Regions from separate parts of the Polaromonas sp. P3_C2 genome, predicted to be linked through region 1. Evidence: predicted binding sites of a transcription regulator. Region 1 holds the regulator's gene; each other region holds the start of a gene.
The links. Region 1 encodes sigma-54, which starts transcription at its own class of promoters, with help from an activator protein. Its sites were predicted from a motif close to TGGCANGNAANCTGCTTT; they were not measured.
Positions count from the first base shown of each region.

Region 2: a site for sigma-54 is predicted at 3,414-3,431, ahead of AC1DWI_RS00735 (ammonium transporter). Genes of this name have one in related genera too.
Region 3: a site for sigma-54 is predicted at 2,007-2,024, ahead of atzF (allophanate hydrolase). Genes of this name have one in related genera too.

Region 1 is NZ_JBFUGX010000003.1:7,512-12,195, reverse strand. Features, by position in the region: gene AC1DWI_RS00390 (thiol:disulfide interchange protein DsbA/DsbL) at 1-169, shown strand, start outside; gene lptA (lipopolysaccharide transport periplasmic protein LptA) at 329-955, shown strand; gene lptB (LPS export ABC transporter ATP-binding protein) at 970-1,761, shown strand; gene AC1DWI_RS00375 (RNA polymerase factor sigma-54) at 1,906-3,441, shown strand; gene AC1DWI_RS00370 (THUMP domain-containing class I SAM-dependent RNA methyltransferase) at 3,484-4,684, shown strand, end outside.
Region 2 is NZ_JBFUGX010000006.1:16,372-21,055, forward strand. Features, by position in the region: gene AC1DWI_RS00720 (phosphate/phosphite/phosphonate ABC transporter substrate-binding protein) at 1-588, opposite strand, end outside; gene AC1DWI_RS00725 (hypothetical protein) at 772-1,221, shown strand; gene AC1DWI_RS00730 (hypothetical protein) at 1,382-1,843, opposite strand; gene AC1DWI_RS00735 (ammonium transporter) at 1,883-3,343, opposite strand; gene AC1DWI_RS00740 (sulfite exporter TauE/SafE family protein) at 3,858-4,616, shown strand.
Region 3 is NZ_JBFUGX010000056.1:2,484-7,167, forward strand. Features, by position in the region: gene AC1DWI_RS04345 (malate synthase G) at 1-1,079, opposite strand, end outside; gene AC1DWI_RS04350 (haloacid dehalogenase type II) at 1,156-1,863, opposite strand; gene atzF (allophanate hydrolase) at 2,116-3,810, shown strand; gene AC1DWI_RS04360 (ABC transporter substrate-binding protein) at 3,876-4,684, shown strand, end outside.

The sequences.
Region 1 (4,684 bases):
CTCCAAGGCGCGCAAGGCCACACAGCTGCAGGATAGCTACAAAGTGGCCGGCGTGCCGTCGCTGGGTATCGCGGGGCGTTATTACACCTCGTCGGACCAGACCCAAACCATGACCCGCGCGCTGCAGGTCACAGATCACCTGATCGCGCAATCCCGCAAGGCCAAATAAAGAAAGCGCCTGCGGCCGTGCGCCGCGCCAAACACTGGCTCACAAAACCCGCCCGATTTCCGGCGGGTTTTTTTATGCCCCTAATATTCCCCGTGCAAGCCATTCCCGGAGCTGGCATGGCTACAATGGCCCAACACCAAGCAGCAAGATTCGTGCCTTATGAAACACCCCATTTTTTCGTTCATCCTGCCGGTCATCCTGGTGCTGGGGGTGGCTTTCCCGGCCAGCGCCGAAAAAGCCGACCGGGACAAGCCCATGAATGCGGAGGCAGATGCCCTGCGTTATGACGACCTGAAGCAAACCAGTGTTTTTACCGGCAATGTGGTGATCACCAAGGGCACGACCATCGTGCGCGGCGAGCGCGTTGACGTCATGCAGGATCCCGAAGGCTACCAGCAGGCGGTGTCCATCGCGGCGCCCGGCAAGCTGGCGTTTTACCGGAAAAAGCGTGACGGCGTAGACGAATACATCGAAGGCGAAGGCGAACGCATTGAATATGACAGCCGTGCAGACCTGGTGAAGTTCATCAAGCGGGCGGTGGTGCGCCGCTACAACGGCGCCACCCTGGTGGACGAAACCACCGGCAGCCTGATTGTTTACGACAACAACACCGACGTCTTCACCGTGGATGGGGGCGCGCAAAATCGTACGGCCAGCAACCCCACAGGACGGGTTCGCGCCATGCTGTCACCCCGCGCGACAGCCTCGGCCCCCGTCGCGGCGCCGCCCGCAGGCCCAGCCCCGGTTCTGCGCCCCAGCACGACGCTGGGCAATGAAAAGAACTAGAAAGACCTGCACAGATGGATGTGGTGACTGACACTTCAGCGGCCCCGGCCGCTCCTGCCCTGACCCCCAGCCGCCTTGTTGCGCAAGGTCTGCAAAAATCGTACGGCAGCCGCAAGGTGGTGCAGGACGTTTCGCTGTCCGTGCAAAAAGGCGAAGTCGTGGGCCTGCTGGGCCCCAACGGCGCGGGCAAAACGACCTCGTTCTACATGATCGTGGGCCTGGTGCGCGCCGATGCAGGCGAAATTTCCATCGACGGCGAGTCGGTCGAGCACATGCCGATTCACCTGCGTGCCCGCCTGGGCCTGAGCTACCTGCCGCAGGAAGCGTCGATTTTCCGCAAGCTCACGGTCGAAGAAAACGTGCGTGCCGTGCTGGAGCTGCAGCTCGACAAAACCGGAAAGCCGCTGGGGCGCGCAGACATCGAGTCGCGGCTCGACGCGCTGCTGCAGGATTTGCGGGTAGATCATTTGCGCAACTCACCGGCACCGGCGCTCTCGGGCGGCGAGCGCCGCCGGGTCGAAATCGCGCGGGCGCTGGCAACCCAGCCGCGCTTCATCCTGCTGGATGAGCCCTTTGCCGGTATCGACCCCATTGCCGTGATCGAAATCCAGCGCATCATCGGTTTCCTCAAATCGCGCGGCATCGGCGTGCTGATCACCGACCACAACGTGCGTGAAACACTGGGCATTTGCGACCACGCCTACATCATCAGCGACGGCCATGTGCTGGCGCAAGGCACACCGTCCGAGATCGTGAACAACGCCGATGTACGAAGAGTCTATCTCGGCGAACACTTCAAGATGTGAAGATGGTTCCCCCCTGTTGTCGCTCACTTCGTGTAGCTCCCTCTCCCCCTCTGGGGACGGCGCCTGCGGCCTGGCGAAGCCAGTTCCGCGGCCCCTGCTGGCCGAAGACATGTCGTTTTATCTTTCCGCACATTTGAAAATCCAGTGAAACAAGGCCTGTCACTCCGCGTCTCGCAGCATCTTGCGCTGACGCCCCAGCTGCAGCAGTCGATCCGGCTGTTGCAGCTGTCGACGCTTGAGTTGAGCCAGGAGGTCGAGCAGATGCTCGACGAAAACCCGTTTCTGGAAGTGTCGGAAGAGACGGCGGTGCGCGAAGAGTTTGGGCTGGAGCACATCAACACGCCGGTAAGCCAGGACAGCCGCGAGTTTGAATCTGCTACGGATTCGATAGCTGGCGGCGCAGACGAGACTGGCGCTACAGCCCCGAATGACGCAGAAGTCAGTGCGGAGCCCAAGCTCGAGGAAAGCTGGGAAGGCGATGGCACGGTAGAAACCACGCCCGACGACAGCGAGTGGGGAAGCGACGCACCGGCGCGCAAGAACAACAATGAAGAGAGCGAAGCCGAGGCCTCCGACCTCACGGGCAGCCATGAGTCGCTGCAGGACCACCTGCACCGGCAATCGCTGAGCTTGCGCCTGTCGGAGGAAGATCGCGCCGCGCTGCACTTCCTCATTGAATCGCTCAACGACGACGGCTACCTTGAAGACAGCCTGGCGTCGCTCGCGGCCGGTCTTGCAAGAGATGACATGGCGCAGGCGGAAGAGCTGGAGCAGCGTTTTGCGATGGCGCTCAAGCTGCTGCACCACATGGAGCCTGCCGGTGTCGGTGCGCGCAACCTGGCGGAATGCCTGAGCCTGCAACTGCTGGACTGCAAGGACTGCGAAGAAACCCGCGCAGCCATTGCCATGTGCAAGCAACCCATGGAGCTGCTGGCCAAGCGCGATGTCAAGCGCCTGTCGCACCTGTGTGGGTTCACCGAAGCCGCCATCAAGGGCGCCATCACGGTGATTGGCCGGCTCGACCCCAAGCCCGGGCGCCGCTTTGTGAACGTGGAGCGCAACCTGATCGTGCCCGACGTCATCGTCATCAAATCGGGCCGGGGCTTCAAGGTTTCGCTCAATGGCGACGTCATGCCGCGCCTTCGCGTGCACGACATTTATGCCAATGCCCTCAAGCAGCACAAAGGCCAGGGCGGCCAGGCGCTGCAGCAGCGCCTGCAGGAGGCCCGCTGGTTCATCAAGAACATCCAGCAGCGCTTTGACACCATCCTGCGCGTAAGCAGCGCGATTGTGGAACGGCAGAAAAACTTCTTCACGCACGGCGAACTCGCCATGCGGCCGCTGGTGCTGCGCGAAATCGCCGATGAACTGGGCCTGCATGAGTCCACCATCTCCCGCGTGACCACGGCCAAGTACATGGGCACCCCTTTCGGTACTTTCGAGCTCAAGTATTTCTTCGGTTCCGCACTCGGCACCGAAACCGGCGGCAATGCTTCCAGCACAGCGGTGCGCGCGCTCATCAAACAATTTGTCTCGTCAGAAAGCCTCAAGAAGCCGCTCAGCGACAACCAGATTTCCGAAATGCTCAAGGAGCAGGGCATTGAATGCGCCCGCCGCACCGTGGCCAAGTACCGCGAGGCGCTCCGCATCGCGCCCGCCAACCTGCGCAAATCACTCTAGCCGCCCAATCAGGCCGCGCTGCCCCGCCCCTCAAAGTCAGTCATGAATCAACTCCAACTCTTTTTACCGTGCGCCGCAGGCGTCGAAACCCTGCTGGCCACCGAGGTCAAGCGTGTCACCGGGATCGACGGCAAAGCCTGGCGCGCCGGCGTGCAGCTGCAGGCTTCGTGGCGCGACGCGTTGCAGCTCAACCTGCACAGCCGGCTGGCGCAGCGCGTGCTGATCGAGCTGCAGCACAACCAGTACCGCAGCGAACAAGACCTCTACAACGCAGCTGCCAACGTGGCCTGGGAAATCTGGTTCACGCCCAAGCAGACCTTCAAGGTCGAGATCACGGCCCAGCACAGCCCGCTGCAAAGCCTGAACTTCGCGGCGCTGAAGATCAAGGACGCGATCGCCGACCGCTTTCGCGCCAAGTTCGACGACGTGCGGCCCAGCGTCGACACGCGCTGGCCCGACGTGCGCGTCTACGTGCACCTGACGACGGACACCGTCACGGTCTACATCGACACCTCGGGCGAGCCGCTCTTCAAGCGCGGCTGGCGCGAAGACAAGGGTGATGCCCCGCTGAAGGAAACCCTGGCCGCCGCCATGATTGCCGCCAGCGGATGGGATCAGCTCTGTAAAGAAGGCGTGCCGCTCTATGACCCCTGCTGCGGCTCGGGCACCATCGCGATTGAAGCCGCGCAAATCGCCTGCAACATTGCGCCCGGCATCAACCGCCGTTTTGCCTTTCAGAAATACCTGCCCTTCCAGGGCCATGTCTGGGACGGCCTGCTCGACCAGGCCGAAGCCGCCATCACCGAACCTACAGCGCCGGTGTTCGGCAGCGACGTGTCTTTCCGCATGGTCGACTTTGCCGAACGCAATGCCGAGCGTGCCGGTGTGGCCAATGCGGTGGAATTCCGCGGCGGYGACGCCCTGCAGCGCATGCCGCCCGCGCCTTCGGGCGTGATGCTGGTGAATCCGCCTTACGGCGAGCGTATTGATGTGGCAGGTGTGGCCGGCATCACCGGCGTGCAGGGGCGCGACCAGCGCCGCCAGCAAGGACAGGCCGAAGGACGCGTGCAGCAGGACCACCGCAACCAGCCCATCGACGAATTTGGCCAGCCGCTGAACCGGGACAGCGGTGATCGGGGTGACACACGTGAAGAACCCGCCTTCGAGACATCGCGCGACCGCTCGGCGAACCCCGGCCGCGAGCAGGCACAAAACGCCTGGGGCGAAGAAGCGACGGAGTTTT
Region 2 (4,684 bases), on a different contig from region 1:
CACGCTCTTGTGCAGGATGCGGCCGCCGTCTTTTTCCCATTTTTTGCCGATGCCCGAGTAGGAAGCGACACCGCCCACATCGGCAAACTTGTTGTCCAGGTAGAACCCGACGGCAGCTTGTTCGCGCACGAACTGCACGTTTTCCTTGTCGACCAGGATGCCTTTGTCCCTGAGCTCTGCGGCACAGAAGCGGGACATATAGGCAATCTGCTCGGGCAAGGCAATCCGCTTGCCCTTGACGTCGTCGATGGTCTTGAGGGCCGAACCCTTGGGCGCAATGATGAAGCACTGCCCGTCGGGCTTGGTGCTGGCGATATAGCTGTAGCCGTAGTCGCGCATGCCGCGCGCCGGGTAGTCGCTCGGGCGTGCCATCACCAGGTCGAAGCGGCCGGTCTGCATGCCTTCTTCCAGCTGCTTGAATTCGCGCGCAAACACCACGCTGACCTTGGCCTTCATGGCTTTGCCGATCACCTCGGCCAGCCCCTGGTATTTGGCAATCACCTGGGCGTGGTCGAGGCCACCCGAAGTGCCTTCGCTGATGCCCAGTATCAGTTGCTGGGCCTGCGCCTGGGCATTGGCAGTGCCCATACAAAACTGGCTGAACCCCAACACCAGGGTCCCTAACATCCATCTCCTCAGCATAAGCCTCTCCTTATATAAAGCTCACGCATGCTACTGCGTGTGTCCGGCGCTGGCTAGCGCAATTTACCCCTGTCAACTTTTTCCACCACCCTCATGACATGGTGGGCGCCCGCTTGCATTTGCACCCCGATGACACAATCGGAAGATGCCGCAGACCACCGCCGCCCGACCGAAATCATGAAGAGTCTGCCCACCTTCCTGATCGCCATGCTGCTGACTGCCCTGTCTGCCTGTAGCCCGGCGCCGCGCGCCAGCCAGGACCCGCTGTCGATTGCCCGCGCCCCGGTGGCCACGGCCATCAACGACTACCAGCGCTGTGCCCAGAGCGCCTTGCAGTCGCTGAAAGACAACCCGGAGCAGTCCGTGTTTGTGCTCGCCGATGCCGCACTGGCGGCCTGCGATGCCGGCCTGGATCAGGTGCGGCGCAGCATCCTGGCGGACAACGCAGGCCACCCTTATGTGGCCGCGTTTGCTGAAGATGCCAGCGCCAACATCCGCATTCGCACCCGCAACATGCTGGCGCACAGCCTGAACCGCGTTCGGGAAGCCGCAGCGCCGCATGCCGCGCCGGCAAAGTAATTAAGCGGGAAAACCCCCGCAGCGTTCAGCGCAAGCTCTTCACGAAGCGCGGCGCGTTCGGGGCAATAACACCGCAGAACCGGCTTTGCCGGGCTGCAGGTGTTGCCACCCTGAGGGGGGTTCCGGCTACACGCAGTGAGCCGAGACAGGGGGCTACAAGTTATCGCAGGCCCTTCACATAGCGCGGCGCGTTCGGGTCGCGCTGGCGGCGCTCTCGCGGCGACTCGCCCTCGCCGAAAATGGCACCGAATGTCGACTCGATAAAACCTGATTCAGGATAGACCTCTTCCTCGGTATCGATAGACCGGGCGCTCTGGCGGTCGGGCACAGGCGCCGGGGCAAGCACCGGCTGGCTGCGCTCCTTCACCACCTCGGACACCAACTGCACCAGCGGCACGCGTGCCTTGGGCTCGGGGGTGGCCATGATTTCTTCAAGCCGGTCGGCCCACACCGCCAGGTCCACGTGGCCATCCTCGGCGGCTTTTTCCCGCGCAAAACGCGCTATTTCGGCGGCGTATTCCTGGTTACCGGCCATCCACTCGGTGTCGGTCACGCGGCCGGTTTTGCGGCGCAACAGCACATGCAGGTGGGCCGCAACGGCAATTTTTTCACTGGAGGGCATGGTGCGCAATCCTTGAAAGTGGAGTCCGTTGTTTGTCAGTTACGTGCCCAACCGCTCGGCGTGCTGGGTGATGTCCAGGCCGTCGCTCTCGGCGGCTTCGCTGACGCGCAGGCTGACGATCAGCGAGGTGACCCACAAGGCCAGCGCCGTCATGAACAGGCTGTAGAGCATGACGGCGCCTGCGCCGATCGCCTGGGTCATCAGACTGCCCTCGACACCGGAGATGGCCTTGCTGGCAAAAATGCCGGTCAGCAGCGAACCCACAATGCCGCCCACGCCGTGCACGCCGAACACGTCCAGTGAATCGTCGGCGTTGAGCAGGCGCTTGAGGCCCGTAGCGCCCCAGTAGCAGGCCACGCCGGCCACCAGGCCAAACACCAGGGCCGCGCGCGGCGAGACAAAGCCCGCCGCCGGCGTGATGGCGACCAGCCCGGCGACCAGGCCCGAGCACAGTCCCAGCAGGGAAGGACGCCCGCGAACAATCCATTCGGCCGCCATCCACGAGAGAGCGCCCGCGGCCGCCGCGATGTGCGTGACGGCCATCGCCAGGCCGGCCCGGCCGTCGGAGGCCACGGCGGAGCCGGCGTTAAAGCCAAACCAGCCGACCCACAGCATGCCGGCACCGGCCATGGTCAGGCCCAGGTTGAAAGGCGTAAACGGTTCACGGCCGTAGCCGTGGCGTGGCCCGAGCGCGTAGGCACAGACCAGCCCGGCAATGCCGGCATTGATGTGCACGACCGAGCCGCCGGCAAAGTCCAGCGCGCCCATGCGCGCCAGCCAGCCATTGGGCTCCCAGACCCAGTGGGCAATGGGTGCGTAAACGACGACGGTCCACAGCGACATGAACACCAGCATCGCGGAAAACCGCATGCGTTCCACAAACGATCCGACCACCAGCGCGGCCGTGATGATGGCGAAGGTCAGCTGGAACATGGCGTAGACCGACTCGGGAATGTTGGGCGCGATATGGCTCACGGCCACCTTCTGCGCATCCTTCACGTAGTCCAGCCCGGTGAACCAGAGCCGCTCGGGACCACCCAGATAGTGCCCAAGCGCACCTTTGCCGGGCGTGAAGGCGATGGAGTACCCCACCGCAAACCAGAGCAGGCTGACAACGGCACAGATAGCGACGACGCAGGCCATGACATTGAGCACGCTTTTCCTGCGCACCATGCCGCCGTAGAAAAGGGCGATGCCGGGCAGGGTCATGAGCAATACCAGTGCGGTGGAGGTCATCATCCATGCGGTGTCGGCACCATTGAGGGTCTCCACACCGACCAGTCCTGGCTGCGTCAGCGGTGCCGGGGCAGCCGCAGGAGGCACAGGAAGGGGCGCTGAGGCGGCAGCCACCGGGGCGACAGGAGGCGCAGGAACCGTGGCCGGTGCGGGGGACGGTGCGACTTCCGGAGCACTGGCAGTGGCTGCTGGCGGCGCCACTGCCGGGGGAGCCGTGGTCTGTGCCAGGGCTTGCTGGCATGCCAGGCCCAAGCATAAAGACATACTCAAGGCCAGAAATCTGTTCATATGCATACGGTGCCCGCCTGTTCAATCAACCAACAATTGGTAACAACAGGCATAAGTCGTGCCAATACCGCAGTAGCTCGTGTGATGGGACTGCGACGGAAAATATGTACTGCAAAAGTGCGCAAACGATTGGCGTGGTGCCCCAAAAACATCCACAGAACCAGCGGCCGCCCAAAGCCCGGGGCCGGGAAACCCCCAATGCACTGGGACAGTGCGCCCGCTATATTGGATGACTTGCTGACGAGCCTTGCTGCTCGCAACGCGAGGAGCCGAGGAGACACGAGAGAGTCATTAAGAAGTACACAAGCAAAGCGGCATTCCACAAGAGATGCAGATTTGCAAAAAGCGCTGGCAACCCCAGCGCTTTTTTTATGCCTCCGCCGTGATGGGTAAAACCCTCAAAAACCTTTGCAACCATTGACTGTCTTGCGCCAACAGCTATCTATTTGATAGCAATGAGTCTGTTCAATGCGATGGGACAATCCGGGCCATGGAATTATTCATCGTCTCGTTGGCCTCCCTGCTCGCCGGTTTTGTGGACTCTATCGTCGGGGGCGGCGGGCTGATCCTGGTGCCGGCCCTTTTTGCGGTTTTCCCCACCACGCATCCTGCCACCCTGTTTGGGGTGAACAAGGGGGCCTCGGTCTGGGGCACCGCGGTTGCCACGGCCCAATATGCCCGCCGCGTGGAGCTTCGCTGGACGGCACTGCTGCCGGCGGCCACCGCCGGGTTTACCGGCTCGCTGGCGGGCGCCTGGCTGGTTACCGTCATCTCGCCGGGATTTTTGCGCAAGGCCCTGCCCTTTGTGCTGCTGGCGGTACTGCTTTACACCCTGGCCAGGAAGGAGCTGGGCCGCCACCACACGCCCCGCTTTACCGGCCGTGCCGAGACCGCGGCGGCCTGCTGCATCGGGCTGGTTTTGGGGTTTTACGACGGCTTCTTCGGCCCGGGCACCGGCAGCTTTTTTGTATTTTTATTTGTGCGCTGGCTGGGTTATGACTTTTTGAACGCGTCGGCTTCGGCCAAGCTGCTCAACACCGCCACCAACCTGGCGGCGCTGGCGCTCTTTGCCTATAAAGGCCATGTCTGGTGGCATTTCGCCCTCACGATGGCCGTGGCCAACGTAGCAGGCAGCCTGCTGGGCACCCGCCTGGCCTTGAAACATGGGGCTGGTTTTGTGCGCGGGGTGTTTATCGCCGTGGTCAGCGCGCTGATCCTGAAAACCGCTTTTGACGCATTTGCGCGCTGACGGCGTGCTGCCAGTTTGCTATTGATTTAGTAGCTTCTTGCGCACGTCCTGTATGGGTTTTCGGCGGA
Region 3 (4,684 bases), on a different contig from region 1:
TACAGCACGGCCGGGTTGGTCATCAGGTGGCCCACATTGCGCACGAACATCAGCGAACGGCCATGCAGTACCACTGCTTTACCCCTGGGTCCTTTCGGTGAGGTGTATTCACGGTCCGGGTTCAGGCCGCGGGTGAAGGTCTTGCCGTCCTTGGTCACGCTTTCAGTCAGCGTACCCTGCAAGATGCCCAGCCAGTTGCGATAGGCCAGCACCTTGTCGTCGGCGTCCACCACGGCCACCGAGTCTTCCAGGTCCATGATGGTCGACAGCGCAGCCTCTATCACCAGGTCGCTCACGCCGGCCGGATCCGTCTTGCCGATGGGCGTGCCGCGGTCAATGCGGACGTCGATGTGCAGGCCGTTGTGCTGCAGCAGCACCGACGACGGCGCGGAGGCCTTGCCCTGGTAGCCGATGAACTGGCTCGCATCTTCCAGCGCCGTTGTCTTGCCGCCTTTTAGCGTGACGACGAGCTTGCCGCCCTTGACCGCATAGGTGGTCGAATCGATGTGCGAGCCCTTTTTCAGCGGCGCGGTGCGGTCCAGCACATAACGCGCGTATTCGATCACCCTGGCGCCGCGCACGGGGTTGTAGCCTTTGCCTTTGGTGGCGCCGTCTTCCTCGGAAAGGGCGTCGGTGCCATAGAGCGCGTCATAAAGGCTGCCCCAGCGCGCGTTGGCGGCATTAAGCGCATAGCGCGCGTTCAGGATGGGCACCACAAGTTGCGGGCCGGCCTGTTTGGCGAGTTCAGCGTCCACGTTGGCGGTGGTGATGGTGACCTTCTTCGGCGAAGGCACGAGGTAGCCGGTTTTTTCGAGGAAGGCGCGGTAAGCCTTCATGTCTGCGATGGGGCCGGGGTTGGCCTTGTGCCAGGCGTCCATCTCGCACTGCAGGCGGTCGCGCTCTGCCAGCAAGGAGAGGTTCTTGGGCGCCAGATCGGCCACGATGGCATCAAAGCCCTTCCAGAAAGCGCCGCTGGCCACACCGGTGCCGGGCAACACCTCGTCTTCGATGAAACGGTAAAGCCCGGTGGCGACCTGCAGGCGGTGGCTGGAGGTGCGTGTGTTGGTTGTAGTGTTCATGGTGCGGTCCCTTTTCTCAAAAGCATCAGAAGAATCAAAAAAACTAAAAGACAAAAAATAGAACGAGCCTGCGAAATCAGTGCAGCGGCAGCGAGAGCACTTCGCGCAGGCTGCTGCCGGTGTACAGGGGCTGCGTGCCCAGCTCTTCAAACGGCAACTGGTAACGGTTGACCCACAGCGTCTGGTAGCCATACCAGGTAGCCGCCAGCGCGTCCCAGCTGTTGCAGCTCACGAAGGCGATCTGTTTCGCCTCCAGCCCGGTGGCTTTCAGCCCGAGCGCATAGGCTTCGGGAGCGGTCTTGTATTTGCGAATGCTGTCCACGCTGATGATGTGGTCCAGCAGGCCTTCAAGCCCTGCCGACTTGACGGCCACATCCAGCATGGAGGGATCGCCGTTGGACAGGATGCCGGTGGTGATGCCACGCGCCTTCAGCGCCTGCAGCACCTCGCGGTTTTCCGGAAACGCCGACAGGTGGCGGTACTGGTTCATGAGCTGCTCCTCACGGGCGGCATTCAAATCCAGCCCCAGGRGTTTGCACGCATAACGCAGGCCTGCGCGCGTGAGGTCCCAGAAGGGCCGGTAATGCGAGCCGCTATTGCTGATGGTCACCAGGCGCGTGTACTCAATCTGCTTGTCGCGCCACAGCACGCCCAGCGCTTCGCCTTTGCCCGGAAACAATTGCTCCGCCAGCAAGCCCACGCTGTACACGTCAAACAGCGTGCCGTAGGCATCAAACAACACGGCACGAAGCTTGGGCTGTGGGTTGGAGCGAGACTTTTCCATAAGCCTCTACTGTATTTGATACATCGAGCGCGATTAATTACCCAAGAATCGCTTTATCCATGACATTCATGCGCCTAATTGGATGACAAGCAGACATCAAAGTACTTTTCGTCATCGGCAGTGCTCGGGACGGCTCTACGGATTGGCACAGCTCTTGCATCTCATCTTGTACACAAGTATGGATGCTTTCAATTGGTGCACATCTCTTCATCGCCGAACTCTCCTCAATCGCTCGCTGCACCTGAGCAGGTGATGGCATCTGCAGGCACGGACGCCGGCAGGGCTCCCGAGGCCTGGATTACCAGGACATCGTCTTTCCCGACCGGCCGCGGCGGCGCGCTGGCCGGGCTCTCATTTGCGGCCAAAGACAACATTGATGTAGCGGGCCTGCCGACCACCGCCGCCTGCCCCGCTTTCGCCTACACGCCGACGGCGCACGCCGCCGTGGTGCAAAAGCTGCTCGATGCGGGTGCGCAACTGCTTGGCAAGACCAACATGGACCAGTTCGCCTGCGGCCTCAACGGCACACGCTCCCCCTACGGCGCCGTTCCCAACGCGATCAACCCGGCATATATATCAGGAGGGTCGAGTTCCGGCTCCGCCTACGTGGTGGCGACCGGGCAGGCGGATTTCGCGCTGGGCACCGACACGGCGGGTTCCGGGCGCGTGCCGGCGGGCCTGAACAACATCGTGGGCCTGAAACCCTCCAAAGGCCTTGTCAGCGCACGCGGCGTGGTGCCGGCCGCGCAGAGCGTGGACTGCGTCTCCATCTTCGCGCGCACCGTGGCCACGGCCGRCCGCGTGCTCGAAGCGGCCATGGGCTACGACCCGCTGGATCCCTACTCGCGCGTGCTGGCGATGGCCGACACCGCCTTGCCCGCAGGCTTTCGTTTCGGTGTGCCTTCAACACTGGGCTTCTGCGGCGACGCGCTGGCCGAGCAGGCTTTTGGCGAAGCTGTCACCCGCATGCAGGCCCTGGGCGGCGTGCCGGTGCCCATCAATTTCGCGCCGCTGGCCGAGGCGGCCGCGCTGCTCTATGAAAGCGCGCTGGTGGCTGAACGCTACACCGCCGTGCGCGATTTTTTTGACGCGCATGAAGAAGCGGTGATCGAGCCGGTGCGCAGCATCATCGGCGCGGGCAAACAATACAGCGCTGCCGACCTGTATGCAGCCCAAACAAAGTTACGCGCGCTGGGCCAGCAGGCGGGCGCAATGTGGCGTGACATTGATGTGCTGTTGCTGCCGACCGCGCCCACACACTACACGCTGCAGGCCATGCAGCGCGACCCCGTCACGCTGAACCGCCACCTGGGCACCTACACCAACTTCGTCAACCTGCTGGACTACGCGGCCCTTTCCGTGCCCAGCAGCCTGCGTCCTGACGGCCTGCCTTTCGGCATCACGCTGGTGGGGCTGGCGGGCAGCGACTGGCAACTGGCTGAGTTGGGGCAGCGCTATCACCATGCCACTGGTTTGCCGCTGGGCGCATTGAACGAAGCGCTGCCCGCACCCGCAGCGTTGCCAGGCATCCAGCCGGCGGCCACGGTCAGGCTGGCCGTGGTGGGCGCTCATCTTTCGGGCATGCCGCTGAACAGCCAGCTGACCTCGCGCGGCGCCACGCTGGTGGGCCCGGCACGCACCGCGCCAGACTACCGCTTTTACGCCCTGCCGGGCACGGTGCCGCCCAAGCCGGGGCTGCTGCGTGTGGCGGCCAATGAAGGTGCAGGCATCGCGCTGGAAATCTGGGAAATGCCGGTGCAGCACTACGGCTCTTTCGTTGCGCTGATCCCCGCGCCCTTGGGCATAGGCACGCTGGCGCTGGAGGGCGGCGGCAGCGTCCAGGGCTTCCTCTGCGAGGCGCATGCCCTGCAAGGTGCACAAGACATCACACACCTGGGCGGCTGGCGCGCTTACCTCGACTCACCGAAGCCAGTCGCGCAGGCGTGAAAGCTTTTCGTCCTCTTCATCAACCCATTCCTTCACCACTTATCCATCACCAGCAGGAGCATTTCATGAAGCCCGTTCCCACACCGTCATCCGCCCCCCACGGCCCGGCACGCCGCTCGCTGCTCAAGGCCACGGCCGCCGGCGCCACACTGGGCTTGCTGGGCATGCCCGCCTTCCTGCATGCGCAGGGCGGTCCCAAGATACGCATCGGCTACTGGCCCATCGCCGCCGGCCTGCCGTTCTACTCAGCCATCGAGCTGGGCTACTTCAAAGAGACCGGCCTTGACGTGGAGCCGCTCAAATTCGCCGGTGCGCAGCAGGTGATGGAGGCGGTGCTCTCGGGCCGCGCCGATGGCACCGCCAACGGCACCGGCTCGGCCAACATCGCCATCGGCGAGATCGCCCAGCCCGGCACCTTCAAGATCTTCTGCTCCAACCCCAGCAACGTGAAGAATGTGCTCGACGAGGTGATCGTGCCGGCGGCCAGTCCGGCCAAGGTGATGGCCGACCTCAAAGGCAAGCGCGTCGGCTCCGGCCCCGGCATCCAGAACGTGACGCTGGCCAAGACCGTGCTGGAGCGCGGCGGCGCTACCGGCGCGACCGTGGTCGAGCTGCCCATCGGCCAGCATGTGGCCGCGCTCGCCGCCGGCCAGATCGACGGTGCCTACACGCTGGAGCCCACCGGCACCATAGGCCGCATGAACGGCACGACGCGCGTGCTTGAAGCCGGCGTCATCGCGCGCTATGTACTGGGTGACCCGATGGCACCGTGGTTCGGCGGCTCGGCGTCGCTGTCTTCCGACTTCATCAAGAAGAATCCCGACGCGGCAAAAAAATTCGTCGCCGCCTACGGCAAGGGAGTGGCCTACGTGCG